One region of the Streptomyces sp. NPDC028711 genome, then DNA from elsewhere that is predicted to be linked to it. Evidence: predicted binding sites of a transcription regulator. Region 1 holds the regulator's gene; each other region holds the start of a gene.
What was found. Region 1 encodes HrcA, which represses chaperone genes, less so after heat shock. Its sites were predicted from a motif close to TTNGCACTCNGNNNNNCNGAGTGCNAA; they were not measured.
Positions count from the first base shown of each region.

Region 1 (5,253 bases):
GCTCATGCCTTCCGTACTGCCCGATGGTGAGACCGTTCCCGACGACGGGGCGCTGCCCCCGCACGCCCTGGAAGGGGCCGGCGAGCGGCCGCTCGGGTTCTACCTGCACGTGCCGTACTGCGCCACGCGCTGCGGCTACTGCGACTTCAACACCTACACGGCGAGCGAGCTGCGCGGCACCGGAGGCGTGCTGGCCTCCCGCGACAACTACGCCGACCAGGTCGCCGACGAGATCCGGCTCGCCCGGAAGGTGCTCGGGGACGACCCCAGACCGGTGCGGACCGTGTTCGTCGGCGGCGGTACGCCCACGCTGCTCGCCGCCGGTGACCTCGTACGGATGCTGAAGGCCGTCAGGGACGAGTTCGGGCTCGCGGACGACGCCGAGGTCACGACCGAGGCGAACCCGGAGTCCGTGAACCCCGCCTACCTGGAGGAGCTGCGGGCCGGGGGGTTCAACCGGATCTCCTTCGGCATGCAGAGCGCCCGGCAGCACGTCCTGAAGGTCCTCGACCGCACGCACACCCCCGGACGGCCCGAGGCGTGCGTCGCGGAGGCGCGGGCCGCCGGGTTCGAGCACGTGAACCTGGATCTCATCTACGGCACGCCCGGGGAGTCCGACGACGACTGGCGGGCCTCGCTCGACGCGGCGATCGGCGCCGGGCCCGACCACGTCAGCGCGTACGCCCTCATCGTCGAGGAGGGCACGCAGCTCGCTCGCCGCATCCGGCGCGGCGAGGTGCCGATGACCGACGACGACGTGCATGCCGACCGGTACCTGATCGCGGACTCCGTTCTCGCCGAGGCCGGATTCGACTGGTACGAGGTGTCCAACTGGGCCACCTCGGAGGCCGGCCGCTGCCTCCACAACGAGCTGTACTGGCGTGGTGCGGACTGGTGGGGGGCGGGTCCGGGGGCCCACAGCCACGTGGGCGGGGTGCGGTGGTGGAACGTGAAGCACCCGGGCGCGTACGCGGCGGCGCTCGCCGGTGGGAGGTCGCCCGGGGCCGGGCGGGAGCTGCTGTCGGACGAGGACCGGCGGGTGGAGCGGGTGCTGTTGGAGCTGCGGCTTCGGGAGGGGTGCCCGTTGGACCTTCTGCGTCCGCAGGGGCTTGCCGCGGCTGAGCGCGCGCTGGCGGACGGGCTTCTCGCGCCTGAGCCGTACGAGGCCGGGCGGGCCGTTCTGACGCTGCGGGGGCGGTTGCTCGCCGATGCCGTGGTGCGGGACCTGGTGGACTGAGGTCCGGGCGCGAGGGGCGGAGGCGCCCGCCAGGGCGCCGTCCCGTGTGCCCACCCGTCCCGCCCTGCGGGACGATTGCCCACACGGGGGTGGGCGGGTGATGGTCGTGGGCTCGCTACGGGGCTGTGACGAAGTCGATCAGTTCCTCGACTCTGCCCAGGAGCTCCGGTTGCAGGTCCTTGTACGAGGTGACCTTCGACAGGATGTGCTGCCAGGCCGCGCCCGTGTTGTCGTGAGGCCAGCCGAGGGCCCGGCAGACGCCCGTCTTCCAGTCCTGGCCCCGGGGGACCTTCGGCCAGGCCGGGATGCCCAGGGACGACGGCTTCACCGCCTCCCAGACGTCGATGTACGGGTGGCCGACGACCAGCACGTCCGGGGACACCACCTGTGCGGCGATGCGCGACTCCTTCGAGCCCGGGACCAGGTGGTCCACCAGGACGCCCAGGCGCGCGTCCGGCGCCGGGCCGAACTCCGCCACGATCGACGGCAGGTCGTCGACGCCCTCCAGGTACTCCACGACCACGCCCTCGATGCGCAGGTCGTCGCCCCAGACCCGCTCCACGAGCTCGGCGTCGTGGCGGCCCTCCACGTAGATCCGGCCCGCCCGGGCCACGCGCGCGCGTGCGCCCGGCACCGCGACCGAGCCCGAGGCCGTACGGGTGGGGCGGGCGGGAGCCGCGACCGGTCGCACCAGGGTCACCACCCGGCCCTCCAGGAGGAAGCCGCGGGGTTCCAGCGGGAAGACCCGGTGTTTGCCGAAGCGGTCCTCCAGTGTCACCGTGCCCGCCTCGCAGCGGATCACCGCCCCGCAGAAGCCCGTCGTGACCTCCTCGACGACGAGGTCACGGTCGGCCGGGATCTCCGGGACGGGCGCCGAGCGCTTCCAAGAGGGCGTCAGATCAGGGTCGTAGCTGCGCATTCGCGCGACGTTATGACACCCCGAAGCGCTGTGCCAGTTCATCGCGCTGTGCCCGCACGAACGTGGCGTCCACCACCGCGCCGTGCCCCGGTACGTACAGCGCCTCCTCGCCGCCGAGCCGCAGCAGCCGGTCCAGGGCGTCCGGCCAGCGGGAGGGGATCGCGTCCGGGCCCGCCTGGGGCTCGCCCGACTCCTCCACCAGGTCGCCGCAGAAGACCACCTCCCGCTCTCCCGGGACCAGGAGCACCAGGTCGTGGCCCGTGTGGCCGGGCCCGACGTTCGCCAGGAGGACCTGCCGGCCGCCGAGGTCGAGCGTCCACTCGCCGGAGACCACGTGCCGCGGAGCCACCAGGACGTCCACGGCCTCCGCCGCCTCCGTCTCGTCGAGGCCCTGCCGTACCGCGTCCGTGCGCAGCTCCTCCCGGTCCCGCGTCCGGCCGAGCAGCTCGTCCGAGCCGACCGCGCCGAAGACCTCCGCCCCCGAGAAGGCCGCCGTGCCCAGCACATGGTCGAAATGGGGATGGCTGAGTGCGATGTGCGTCACTCTCCGGCCGCCCGTGAGCTCCGCCACCTGGGTCCGCAGCTCGCCGCCCTCGGCGAGCGAGGCGCCCGTGTCGTACAGCAGCGCCGCCCGTTCGCCCAGTACCAGTCCGACCGTGGCGTCCCAGCGGGGCAGCCGTCGCCGGCCCACCCCGTCCGAGAGCCGCTCCCATCCGTACGCTTCCCAATCCACGTCCATGGGGCGACGCTAGCCGGTGGGGCGCCGCCTCCTTGCCAGGAGCGACGCCCGCCGCCGTACACTGGCCGGGGGCTCGCTGGCACTCGGACAGGGTGAGTGCCAAAAGCGGAGCAACCGGAACGACGACGACAGCTGGAGGTGCGCACGATGCTCAGCGAACGCAGACTCGAGGTCCTGCGCGCCATCGTCCAGGACTACGTCGGGACGGAGGAGCCCGTCGGCTCCAAGGCGCTCACCGAGCGCCACAAGCTCGGCGTCTCGCCCGCCACCGTGCGCAACGACATGGCCGTCCTGGAGGAGGAGGGCTTCATCGCCCAGCCCCACACCAGCGCCGGCCGCATCCCGACCGACAAGGGCTACCGGCTCTTCGTCGACCGGCTCGCCGGCGTCAAGCCGCTGTCGACGCCCGAGCGCCGGGCCATCCACAACTTCCTCGACGGCGCGGTGGACCTGGACGACGTCGTCGGCCGCACGGTGCGGCTGCTCGCGCAGCTGACCCGTCAGGTCGCCGTCGTCCAGTACCCCTCGCTGACGCGTTCGACCGTCCGGCACGTGGAGCTGCTCTCGCTGGCCCCCGCCCGCCTGATGCTGGTGCTCATCACGGACACCGGCCGCGTCGAACAGCGGCTCATCGACTGCCCCGCGCCCTTCGGCGAGACCTCGCTCGCCGATCTGCGGGCCCGGCTCAACAGCCGGGTCGTCGGCCGCAGGTTCGCCGACGTGCCGCAGCTGGTGCAGGACCTCCCCGAGTCCTTCGAGGAGACCGAGGACCGCGCCACGGTCTCGACCGTGCTCGCGACCCTCCTCGAATCCCTGGTCGAGGAGCACGAGGAGCGGCTGATGATCGGCGGCACCGCCAATCTCACCCGCTTCGGACACGACTTCCCCCTGATGATCAGGCCCGTCCTGGAGGCTCTGGAGGAGCAGGTCGTGCTCCTCAAGCTGCTTGGCGAGGCCAAGGAATCGGGCATGACCGTACGCATCGGGCACGAGAACGCCCACGAGGGGCTGAGCTCCACGTCCGTCGTCTCGGTCGGCTACGGTTCGGGCGGCGAGGCAGTCGCCAAACTCGGCGTGGTCGGACCGACCCGCATGGACTACCCCGGAACGATGGGAGCGGTACGCGCAGTGGCACGTTACGTCGGACAGATCCTGGCGGAGTCGTAAGTGGCCACGGACTACTACGCCGTACTCGGCGTGCGCCGCGACGCGTCCCAGGACGAGATCAAGAAGGCTTTCCGGAGGCTCGCCCGCGAGCTGCACCCGGACGTCAATCCCGATCCGAAGACGCAGGAACGCTTCAAGGAGATCAACGCCGCCTACGAGGTCCTCTCGGACCCGCAGAAGAAGCAGGTCTACGACCTGGGTGGCGACCCGCTCTCGGCCTCCGGCGGAGGCGGCGCGGGCGGCTTCGGTGCCGGTGGCTTCGGCAACTTCTCCGACATCATGGACGCCTTCTTCGGCACGGCCTCGCAGCGCGGACCGCGCTCGCGGACCCGCCGCGGCCAGGACGCCATGATCCGTCTGGAGATCGACCTCAACGAGGCGGCCTTCGGCACCACCAAGGACATCCAGGTCGACACGGCGGTCGTCTGTACGACCTGCTCGGGCGAGGGCGCCGCTCCCGGCACCTCCGCGCAGACCTGTGACATGTGCCGCGGCCGCGGCGAGGTCTCCCAGGTCACCCGGTCCTTCCTCGGCCAGGTCATGACCTCCCGCCCCTGCCCGCAGTGCCAGGGCTTCGGCACCGTCGTCCCGACCCCGTGCCCCGAGTGCGCGGGCGACGGCCGGGTACGGTCCCGTCGCACGCTCACCGTCAAGATCCCGGCCGGTGTCGACAACGGCACCCGGATCCAGCTCGCGGGCGAGGGCGAGGTCGGCCCCGGCGGCGGCCCCGCCGGCGACCTGTACGTCGAGATCCACGAGACCCCGCACGACACGTTCCAGCGGCGCGGCGACGACCTGCACTGCACGGTCACCCTCCCGATGACGGCGGCCTCGCTCGGCACCAAGGTGCAGCTGCAGACCCTCGACGGCCTCGAGGAGATCGACATCCGCCCGGGCACCCAGTCCGGCCAGTCGATCCCGCTGCACGGCCGTGGTGTCACCCACCTGCGCGGCAACGGCCGGGGCGACCTGATCGTGCACGTCGAGGTGCAGACGCCGAGCAAGCTCGACGCGGAGCAGGAGCGGCTCCTGCGCGAACTGGCCAAGCTGCGCGGCGAGGAGCGGCCCACCGGCCAGTTCCAGCCGGGGCAGCAGGGGCTGTTCTCGCGGCTGAAGGACGCGTTCAACGGGCGTACCTGATCCGGTCCGTGCACCGGAGCGGGAGGGGCGGGACGGCGGTCAGCCGCCCCG
Region 1 covers NZ_JBVHUJ010000001.1:839,909-845,161, reverse strand. Annotated here, with positions in the region: gene hemW (radical SAM family heme chaperone HemW) at 5-1,237, shown strand; gene ACZ4VK_RS03795 (DUF3097 domain-containing protein) at 1,353-2,156, opposite strand; gene ACZ4VK_RS03790 (MBL fold metallo-hydrolase) at 2,167-2,895, opposite strand; gene hrcA (heat-inducible transcriptional repressor HrcA) at 3,043-4,062, shown strand; gene dnaJ (molecular chaperone DnaJ) at 4,063-5,202, shown strand.

Region 2 (5,253 bases), on a different contig from region 1:
GCCCCAGCTCCACTCCGTAACCGACCGGGAACGGCAGCCGTTCGAGCAGCGAGCGCCGCGCCGCGTACTCACCGCCAAGCGGCTGCACGAAACCGGCCAGCTGCGGCCAGTGCAGGTTGAGGAGGGGACGGGCCACCAGTTCCGTCACCCTGCCGCCCTGACCAGGAGTGTCCCCGAAGGGCCGGTCGTACATCGCCTTCACGAAGTCGACGTCCGGGTCGGTGAGCAGCGGGCCCACGATCCCCGTCACGAAGTCCGCCGAGAAGTCCCTCAGGTCCGCGTCCACGAAGCAGACCACGTCACCGCTCGTCACCATCAGCGACCGCCACAGGACCTCGCCCTTGCCCGGCACCGCCGGTATCCGGGGGAGTATCGCGTCCCGTGCCACCACCCGCGCCCCGGCCGCCGCGGCCACCTCCGCCGTGCGGTCCGTGGAGCCCGAGTCGATCACCACCAGCTCGTCGACGAGCGGCACCGACTCGCTCATCAGCTCGCGCCGGATCACGGAGACGATGTCCCCGACCGTCGCCTCCTCGTTCAGCGCGGGCAGCACCACGCTGACCCTCGTCGCACGCTTCGCGGCGAGGATCCGCTCCAGCGGCCGGTCCTCCACCGACCAGGACCGCCGGTCCAGCCAGCGCTCCACCTCTTCCAGCACGTGGTGATCTCCATCTCGCGGTTCGGACGGCCGGTCCGAGCGTCGGGGCCTTCGGTTACAGTCTTGAACAACGCGGATGCCCGATGCACGTCGGGGTGCCGCCCGCGCCGGAGCGCAGGAACGAAGTCCGCAAGGAACTTCACCGCGCTTCACAATCGAATACCGCTCATCCAGAGGGGCAGAGGGAAACGGCCCGTTGAAGCCCCGGCAACCCTCCAGTCGGAACTCGTCCTCCAGCGAGGCCACCGGCTAGGGAAGGTGCCAAATCCGTCTCATGGCGAAAAATTCGTCATGGGAAAGATGAGGAGAAAGGGCCTCGCCTCCATGGCTGTACAGACCGACACCACCGCCACCACCGTCGACCTCGGTCCCGCGTCCGGGCTTTCCTGTCGCGAATGCGGTGAAGTCTTCGCACTCGGTCCGATCTTCGCCTGCGAACTCTGCTTCGGACCTCTCGAAGTCGCGTACGAGCTCCCCACCGGCGACCCCGAGGCACTGCGCAAGCAGATCGAGGCCGGCCCCGCCAACATCTGGCGCTACGCCCCCCTGCTGCCCGTCCCCGCCGACGTCGCCGACAAGCCGAACCTGAACCCGGGCTGGACCAAGCTCGTCCAGGCCGACAACCTCGGCCGCGAGCTCGGTGTCGCCCCCGGGAAGTTCTTCATCAAGGACGACTCGGGCAACCCGACCCACTCCTTCAAGGACCGGGTCGTCGCCCAGGCCATCGAGGCCGCCCGCGCCTTCGGCTTCACCACCCTCTCCTGCTCCTCCACCGGCAACCTGGCCGGCGCCGTCGGCGCCGCCGCCGCCCGCGCCGGCTTCCGCTCCTGCGTGTTCATCCCGCACGACCTGGAGCAGGGCAAGGTCGTCATGGCCGGTGTCTACGGCGGTGACCTCGTCGCCATCGAGGGCAACTACGACGACGTCAACCGCTTCTGCTCGGAGCTCATCGGCGACCCGCTCGGCGAGGGCTGGGGCTTCGTCAACGTCAACCTCCGCCCCTACTACGGCGAGGGCTCCAAGACGCTGGCGTACGAGATCTGCGAGCAGCTCGGCTGGGTCATCCCCGACCAGCTCGTCATCCCGATCGCCTCCGGTTCGCAGCTGACGAAGATCGACAAGGGCCTGCAGGAGCTCATCAAGCTGGGCCTCGTCGAGGACAGGCCGTACAAGATCTTCGGCGCCCAGGCCGAGGGCTGCTCCCCGGTCTCCGTCGCCTACAAGGCCGGCCACGACGTCGTACGCCCCCAGAAGCCGAACACGATCGCCAAGTCGCTCGCGATCGGCAACCCGGCCGACGGCCCGTACGTCCTCGACATCGCCCGCCGGACGGGCGGCGCCGTGGAGGACGTCAACGACGAGCAGGTCGTGGACGCGATCAAGCTCCTCGCGCGGACCGAGGGCATCTTCGCCGAGACCGCGGGCGGCGTGACCGTCGGCGTCGCGAAGAAGCTCATCGAGAACGGTCTGATCGACCCGAACCTCACCACCGTCGTCCTCAACACCGGCGACGGACTCAAGACCCTGGACGCGGTGGCCGACACCTCTCAGGCGACCGTCACCATCCGCCCGAGCCTGGACGCGTTCCGCGACGCCGGCCTGGCGCTCTGAAAGGTTAAGAAGACATGGCCGTGAACGTCCGCATCCCCACCATCCTCCGCACCTACACGGGCGGGCAGTCCGAGGTCCAGGCCGAGGGCGCGACCCTCGCCGAGGTCATCGCGGACCTGGAGAAGAACCACACGGGCATCGCCGCCCGCGTCCTGGACGACCAGGGCAAGCTGCGCCGCTTCGTCAACGTCTACGTGAACGACGACGACGTGCGCTTCGAGCAGGGCCTGGAGACGGCCACCCCGGCCGGCGCCGGCGTGTCGATCATCCCGGCCGTCGCCGGAGGCTGATCGTCGGGGACCGAGTCGTCCCAGCTGCCCCGTCTTTCTTGAATTGCCCCTTCCGCGCCATAAAGCGGAAGGGGTAATTCTGTATGGTTGAGCGCGGTAGAGTTGGGGAAGTCCCCTCCGCTGCTCATGCCGGGCGCATATGAGAATGCGTCGCCGCGCGACAAGAAGCAGCCAAAGTGCGTGCGTGTTGTGTACCTTCTGCGCGCTTTGCCGGGCCCGACTTGCCCCGTCATCCAGGGGATTATCCCCAATTCGCCTTTCTCCGGCGCCCAGAATTCTCGCTCGAATGACCTGTTGCAGAGGGCAGTTGGGCAGATACATTCAGCCGCGGTCGACGCGTTCCGGCGCAGGGTCTGACCCGGGTCCGCGAAGTGCGGTCCCGCGCAAGGGCCAGTAATAGGGGAGTTAGGCATGGCTCAGGGCACCGTCAAGTGGTTCAACGCGGAGAAGGGCTACGGCTTCATCGCGGTCGACGGTGGTGCGGATGTTTTCGTCCACTACAGCGCGATCCAGATGGATGGCTACCGCAGCCTCGAAGAGGGACAGCGAGTCGAGTTCGAGATCTCGCAGGGCCAGAAGGGTCCGCAGGCGGACATGGTCAAGCTCGCCGTCTGAGCGCGGCGCGATCGGCCACCGACGCAACGCCGTCGAGGGGCCCGCATCCCTGAGGGATGCGGGCCCCTCGTGCGTTCCGACGCGGTCCGGTCCGCCTTCCGGAGCCGCTCGGTCCGCGCTCGGACGTCACTCGGTCCGCGCCCCGCTCATCGTCCCGATCATCGAGAGTCGCTTGCACTCGCATGGGTCGAGTGCTAATCATTGGCGTTAGCACTCGGAAGGTGAGAGTGCTACGAGGATCGAGCACGACGAGGCCGCCGGCCGGGTGGGGCAAGGAACCACGCGGAGTTGCGGAGGCCGTCCGTCGCGGGCGTCGGCGCGGTCCTGGAGCGTTATCCACCCCATGTCCGGGAGGACCACTTCACATGGCCAAGATCATCGCGTTCGACGAGGAGGCCCGGCGCGGTCTCGAGCGCGGCATGAACCAGCTCGCTGACGCCGTCAAGGTCACCCTCGGCCCCAAGGGCCGCAACGTCGTCCTCGAGAAGAAGTGGGGCGCCCCCACGATCACCAACGATGGTGTCTCCATCGCCAAGGAGATCGAGCTCGAGGACCCGTACGAGAAGATCGGCGCCGAGCTGGTCAAGGAAGTCGCCAAGAAGACGGACGACGTCGCCGGCGACGGTACGACCACCGCCACCGTGCTCGCCCAGGCGCTCGTCCGCGAGGGCCTCCGCAACGTCGCCGCCGGTGCCAACCCGATGGCCCTCAAGCGCGGCATCGAGAAGGCCGTCGAGGCCGTCTCCGGCGCCCTCCTCGAGCAGGCGAAGGATGTCGAGACCAAGGAGCAGATCGCTTCGACGGCCTCCATCTCCGCCGCCGACACCCAGATCGGCGAGCTCATCGCCGAGGCGATGGACAAGGTCGGCAAGGAAGGCGTCATCACCGTCGAGGAGTCGCAGACCTTCGGTCTCGAGCTCGAGCTCACCGAGGGCATGCGCTTCGACAAGGGCTACATCTCGGCGTACTTCGCCACCGACATGGAGCGTATGGAGGCGTCGCTCGACGACCCGTACCTCCTGATCGTCAACTCCAAGATCTCCTCCGTGAAGGACCTGCTCCCGCTCCTGGAGAAGGTCATGCAGTCGGGCAAGCCGCTGCTGATCATCGCCGAGGACGTCGAGGGCGAGGCCCTGTCGACCCTGGTCGTCAACAAGATCCGCGGCACCTTCAAGTCCGTCGCGGTGAAGGCCCCGGGCTTCGGCGACCGTCGCAAGGCCATGCTGAACGACATCGCCATCCTCACCGGCGGCACGGTCATCTCCGAGGAGGTCGGCCTGAAGCTGGAGAACGCGGGCCTCGACCTGCTGGGCCGCGCCCGCAAGGTCGTCATCACCAAGGACGAGACCACCATCGTCGACGGTGCCGGTGACAGCGAGCAGGTCGCCGGTCGCGTGAACCAGATCCGCGCCGAGATCGAGAACTCGGACAGCGACTACGACCGCGAGAAGCTGCAGGAGCGCCTGGCGAAGCTCGCCGGCGGTGTCGCGGTCATCAAGGCCGGTGCCGCCACCGAGGTCGAGCTCAAGGAGCGCAAGCACCGCATCGAGGACGCCGTTCGCAACGCGAAGGCGGCCGTCGAGGAGGGCATCGTCGCCGGCGGTGGCGTGGCCCTGCTCCAGGCCTCCTCGGTCTTCGAGAAGCTCGAGGCCGACCTCGCGGGTGACGAGGCCACGGGCGCGAACATCGTGAAGCTGGCCCTCGAGGCCCCGCTGAAGCAGATCGCGATCAACGCCGGCCTCGAGGGCGGCGTCGTGGCGGAGAAGGTCCGCAACCTGCCCGTCGGCCACGGCCTGAACGCCGCGACCAACGAGTACGTCGACCTCATCGCCGAGGGCATCATCGACCCGGCGAAGGTCACGCGCTCCGCGCTGCAGAACGCCGCGTCGATCGCCGCGCTGTTCCTCACCACCGAGGCCGTCATCGCCGACAAGCCGGAGAAGGCGTCCGCGCCGGCCGGCGGCGGCATGCCGGGCGGTGACATGGACTTCTGATCCTCCGGGATCGGTGGTTCGTCGCAGCACGCGAAGAACGGAACGAGGGCGGCACCCCCACCAGGGGGTGCCGCCCTCGGGCGTT
Region 2 covers NZ_JBVHUJ010000015.1:49,151-54,403, reverse strand. Annotated here, with positions in the region: gene ACZ4VK_RS34220 (glucosyl-3-phosphoglycerate synthase) at 1-658, opposite strand, end outside; SAM riboswitch class I at 822-965, shown strand; gene thrC (threonine synthase) at 950-2,269, shown strand; gene ACZ4VK_RS34210 (MoaD/ThiS family protein) at 2,284-2,559, shown strand; gene ACZ4VK_RS34205 (cold-shock protein) at 2,971-3,174, shown strand; gene groL (chaperonin GroEL) at 3,540-5,168, shown strand.
Region 2: a site for HrcA is predicted at 3,346-3,372, ahead of groL (chaperonin GroEL). Genes of this name have one in related genera too.

Region 3 (5,253 bases), on a different contig from region 1:
GGGCTCCCACACCGGCGACTTCATGGGGCTCCAGCCCACCGGCATGGAGGTGACCATGACCGGGACGGTCATCCACCGGGTCCGGGACGACGGGAAGATCGCGGAGGGCTGGTGGCAGTACGACATGCTCGGCCTGATGGGGCAGCTCGGCGCGGTGGAGGCGTGAACCCGGGGGAGAAACGCGGTGGAGGCGTGAATCCGGCGGAGAAACGCTGAGGCCCGGTGCCCCCGCGACGGGGGCACCGGGCCTCGGCGATCAGTTACGACAGGCCTCAGTGCGAGTGGCCGTGACCGTGGCCGTGGCCGTGGTCCGCCGGCTCCTCTTCCTTCTTCTCCACCACGAGGGTCTCGGTGGTGAGGAGGAGGGAGGCGATCGAGGCGGCGTTCTCCAGGGCGGAGCGCGTCACCTTCACCGGGTCGATGACGCCGGCCTTGACCAGGTCGCCGTACTCGCCGGTGGCGGCGTTGAAGCCCTGGCCCTTGTCGAGCTCCGCGACCTTCGAGGTGATGACGTAGCCCTCGAGGCCGGCGTTCTCGGCGATCCAGCGCAGCGGCTCGACGGCGGCGCGGCGGACGACCGCGACACCCGTGGCCTCGTCGCCGGTCTTGCCGAGGTTGCCCTCGAGGACCTTGACGGCGTGGACGAGCGCGGAGCCACCACCGGAGACGATGCCCTCCTCGACCGCGGCGCGGGTCGCGGAGATGGCGTCCTCCAGACGGTGCTTCTTCTCCTTCAGCTCCACCTCGGTGGCGGCGCCGACCTTGATGACGCACACGCCGCCGGCCAGCTTCGCGAGGCGCTCCTGGAGCTTCTCGCGGTCCCAGTCGGAGTCCGTGGACTCGATCTCGGCCTTGATCTGGTTGACGCGGCCGGAGATGTCCTCGGCGTTGCCGCCACCGTCGACGATGGTGGTGGCGTCCTTGGTGATGGTGACGCGGCGGGCGGTGCCGAGCACGTCCAGGCCGGCCTGGTCGAGCTTGAGGCCGACCTCCTCGGCGATGACGGTGGCACCGGTGAGGGTGGCCATGTCGCCGAGCATCGCCTTGCGGCGGTCGCCGAAGCCGGGGGCCTTGACGGCCACGGCGTTGAAGGTGCCACGGATCTTGTTGACGACCAGGGTCGACAGGGCCTCGCCCTCGACGTCCTCGGCGATGATCAGGAGCGGCTTGCTGGCGCCGGCCTGGATGACCTTCTCCAGGATGGGCAGCAGGTCCTGGATCGAGGAGATCTTGCCCTGGTTGATCAGGATGTACGGGTCGTCGAGGACGGCCTCCATACGCTCCTGGTCGGTGACCATGTACGGGGACAGGTAGCCCTTGTCGAAGGCCATGCCCTCGGTGAAGTCGAGCTCAAGGCCGAAGGTGTTGGACTCCTCGACGGTGATGACACCGTCCTTGCCGACCTTGTCCATCGCCTCGGCGATGAGCTCGCCGACCTGCTGGTCCTGCGCGGAGAGCGCGGCGACGGCGGCGATGTCGGACTTGTCCTCGATCGGACGGGCGGTCGCGAGGAGCTCCTCGGAGACGGCCTTGACGGCGGCGTCGATGCCCTTCTTCAGGGCGGCCGGGGAGGCACCGGCGGCGACGTTGCGCAGACCCTCGCGGACCAGGGCCTGGGCGAGCACGGTGGCGGTGGTGGTGCCGTCACCCGCGATGTCGTTGGTCTTGGTCGCCACCTCCTTCACCAGCTGGGCGCCGAGGTTCTCGTACGGGTCCTCGAGCTCGACCTCGCGGGCGATCGTGACACCGTCGTTGGTGATGGTGGGGGCGCCGAACTTCTTGTCGATGACGACGTTGCGGCCCTTGGGGCCGATCGTCACCTTCACCGTGTCGGCAAGCTTGTTGACGCCGCGCTCAAGGGCGCGACGGGCGTCCTCGTCGAACTTCAGGATCTTCGCCATGGGAGCGGTTCAGCCCTCTCGGAATCGGGTGGAACGAACCGCGCCCCGGGGCGCCTGGAAGGGGCCTCGGGGCGCAGCTCTGAGCATCTGGTTCAGTGCTCGTACTTCGGTACTTCAGTACTTCGGTGAATTACTTCTCGACGATCGCGAGCACGTCGCGAGCCGAGAGGACGAGGTACTCCTCGCCGTTGTACTTCACCTCGGTGCCGCCGTACTTGCTGTAGAGCACGACATCGCCGGTCTGGACGTCGAGCGGCAGGCGCTCGCCGTTCTCGAAGCGGCCCGGGCCGACGGCCAGGACGACGCCCTCCTGGGGCTTCTCCTTGGCGGTGTCCGGGATGACCAGGCCAGAGGCGGTGGTCTGCTCGGCGTCGAGCGGCTGGACCACGATGCGGTCCTCGAGCGGCTTGATGGCAACCTTGGAGCTGGTGGTCGTCACGATCCGACCTCCCCCTTCGGAGATCACGGGGTTGACTGTCTGAGGTGGCGAACCAGGTGGATCCGTCGTCGCGGGTGCCGGACCTGCCCGTCGCTGTGTTGGCACTCTCCGGTGGGGAGTGCCAGAGCCGAGACTATGACCGCGGTTAGCACTCGGTCAAGCGGAGTGCCAATTCCGTGCCGTGTGGCGATTCGGTCTCGGTACGCGCAACGGCACACCCCGCCCCTCTGTTCCGTACGAGGGTTCGATCCATGACGACTTCCCGTCCTCCTGTTCGCACCGGTGCCGACATCCTGCTCGCGTGCGCGCTCCTGCTCCTGGAAGGCGTGCTCGTCCTGATCGCCGCGTTCACCCTTGGCATGCGGAAGTGGGGAGAGGCGTACGACCCGCGGCCCGAGGGGACGCCGCCGATGAACTGGGTGCCGGTGCTCGTCCTCGGCGGGATCACGGCGGGCATCCTGCTGCTCGGCTGGTCGATGCTGCGCGGGGGCTGGATGTGGACCGCCTGGGCGCAGTTCTTCGCGGTGGGGCTGCTCACCCTCGCGACCCTGCTCGTCGCGAACGAGGAATGGTCGCGGTCCCACCCCGCGACCCCGGACCCGGCGGCCTCCCCGCCCGCACCGTCCGAGGCCCGGTGCGTCTGCCGCAGCGGGGGCGGGCCCTGTGAATGCCCGGGAGGCTAGACGCGGGGGCGGACCCCGTGAACGCCCGGGAGGCTAGGGGTGTCCGGCGGATCATGGCCGGATACGCCCTAGGGGGTGTCCCCTCGTACCGGCCCGGCCGCCGCCCGTTCCGCGATCGTCGTCGCCTCCCGCGGTTCCACCGTCCCCACCCGCTCCGCCGCCTTGCGCCCGAGCCGTTCGATCGGGTCCACCGCCGAGGCGCAGCCGGAGACGGCGAGGAGCGCGCCGGCCAGGACGACTCCGGCAACCGTCCGGCGCGCCGAGGAGCGGCTCACACGTAGTCCTCGAGCTTCGCGACCGCGTACCCCTTGGCCGTGATCACGTTCATCACCCGGCGGATCATGTCGGGCATGGTCCCCTTCCAGTCGTCCTTGCCCCGGAAGTGGGTGAGCACGATGTCGCCGGGGTGCAGGTCCCGGTCCCACTCGCGCCACTCCATGCGGTCGGGGAACGCCTCGGACGCCCACAGCGGGACGGCCTTGACCCCGCAGGACCTGGCGGCGCGCAGGGTGTCCTCGTTGTAGTTGCCGTAGGGCGGACGGAAGAGCGTCGGCCGCTTGCCGAAACGTTTCTCGATGACGTCCTGCATGCCGCAGATCTCGCGCTTCTGACGGCTGTACGAGAGTCCCGGCAGATAGCGGTGGTTGAGGGTGTGGTTGTGCAGGGCGACCCCGCCCTCCTGCGACGTCTGCATGCGGGCGAAGTAGCCGTAGTCGTCCTTGACGACGTAGTCGCTGATGAAGGCGCTGTACGGGATCCGGAGCTCCTTCATCATCCGCAGCAGCTGGGGATCCTTCTCCGCGCCGTCGTCGATCGTCAGGAAGACGACCTTCTGCTTGGTCGGCACGGTGGTGAAGACGGGCGGCAGGCCTTCGCCGTCCGTCTCGAATCCCTTGCGGGTGGTGATCTTCGGCTTGACGGCGGGCGGGGCGGGGGCGTCGAGCGGCGGCCGGGCGAGGCCCCACTTCTTCGCGGCGAGCACCCGGGCGGCGCGCTGCTCGCGGACCTTCTCGACGTACTTGGTGAGCGCGCCGGACGCACCCTGCGCCGGGGCCTGCTGTCCGGCGGCGGGGGCGGGCGCACCGGCGACCGGCTCGGGGTCGTCGGAGCAGGCCGTCGCGGTGGAGGCGAGGGCGGCGACGACGAGGGCGGCTCCGAGCACTCGGGAGGAACGGTGCACACCGTTTGCCATCATTTTGTCCTTTTGTCGTAAGAGTCGTATGGCGCCGCATCCTGTCAGCGCGGCGCCCCGTTCCCGGCCGCGACACCGCCGTACCGCACCCACGTCCCCCGGCCGGCCCACAGCGTCACAGGGCCCACAATGGGACGGGTGACCGACCTCGCCTCCTTCGCCCCGCTCCTCGGACCCGAGGGGCAGACCCTCCTCACCGCCCTGCGCGACTACGACCCCGCGCGGGAGCTGGCGGTGGCCTCACGGCTCCGCCGCGACCACCCCGCGGAACTGGTCACGGCGGCCATCGGGCAGGCACGGCTGCGGCAGCGGGCGGTGGCGAAGTTCGGCGCGGAGGACGCGTACCGGATGTACTTCACGCCGAACGGCGTCGAGCAGTCGACCCGCGCCTCGGTCGGCGCCCACCGGGCGGCCCGGATGAAGGCGCTCGGCGTCCGCAGCGTCGCCGACCTCTGCTCCGGCATCGGCGGCGACGCGATCGCCCTGGCCCGCGCCGGGATCTCCGTCCTCGCCGTCGACCGCGACCCGCTCACCGCGGAGGCGGCCCGCGCCAACGCCGAGGCGCTCGGCCTCACGGAGCTGATCGAGGTGCGGTGCGCGGACGTCACCGACATCGACACCACCCCGTACGACGCCGTCTTCGTCGACCCGGCGCGGCGCGGCGGCCGGGGCAGGATCTTCGACCCGGAGGCGTACTCCCCGCCGCTGTCATGGGCCGTCGAGGCGGCCCGCACCGCCCCGCACGCGGCCCTGAAGGTGGCCCCCGGCATCCCGCACGAGGCGGTGCCCGAGGAGGCCGAGGCCGAGTGGATCTCGGACGGCGGGGACGTCAAGGAGGCGGTCCTCTGGTTCGGTACGGAGCCGGGCCTCCGCCGGGCCACGCTGCTGCCCTCCGGCGCGGGCCTCGCCGGCCGGGGCCTGCCCGACCCGGCGGTCCGGCCGGTCGGCCGCTATCTCTACGAGCCGGACGGCGCGGTCATCCGGGCGCATCTGGTCGCCGAGGTGGCGGAGGACGTGGCCGGCGGCCTGATCGACGCG
Region 3 covers NZ_JBVHUJ010000004.1:328,268-333,520, reverse strand. Annotated here, with positions in the region: gene ACZ4VK_RS16100 (ester cyclase) at 1-166, shown strand, start outside; gene groL (chaperonin GroEL) at 273-1,901, opposite strand; gene groES (co-chaperone GroES) at 2,032-2,340, opposite strand; gene ACZ4VK_RS16085 (DUF6234 family protein) at 2,592-3,023, shown strand; gene ACZ4VK_RS16080 (hypothetical protein) at 3,092-3,298, opposite strand; gene ACZ4VK_RS16075 (polysaccharide deacetylase family protein) at 3,295-4,215, opposite strand; gene ACZ4VK_RS16070 (THUMP-like domain-containing protein) at 4,345-5,253, shown strand, end outside.
Region 3: a site for HrcA is predicted at 2,486-2,512, ahead of groES (co-chaperone GroES). Genes of this name have one in related genera too.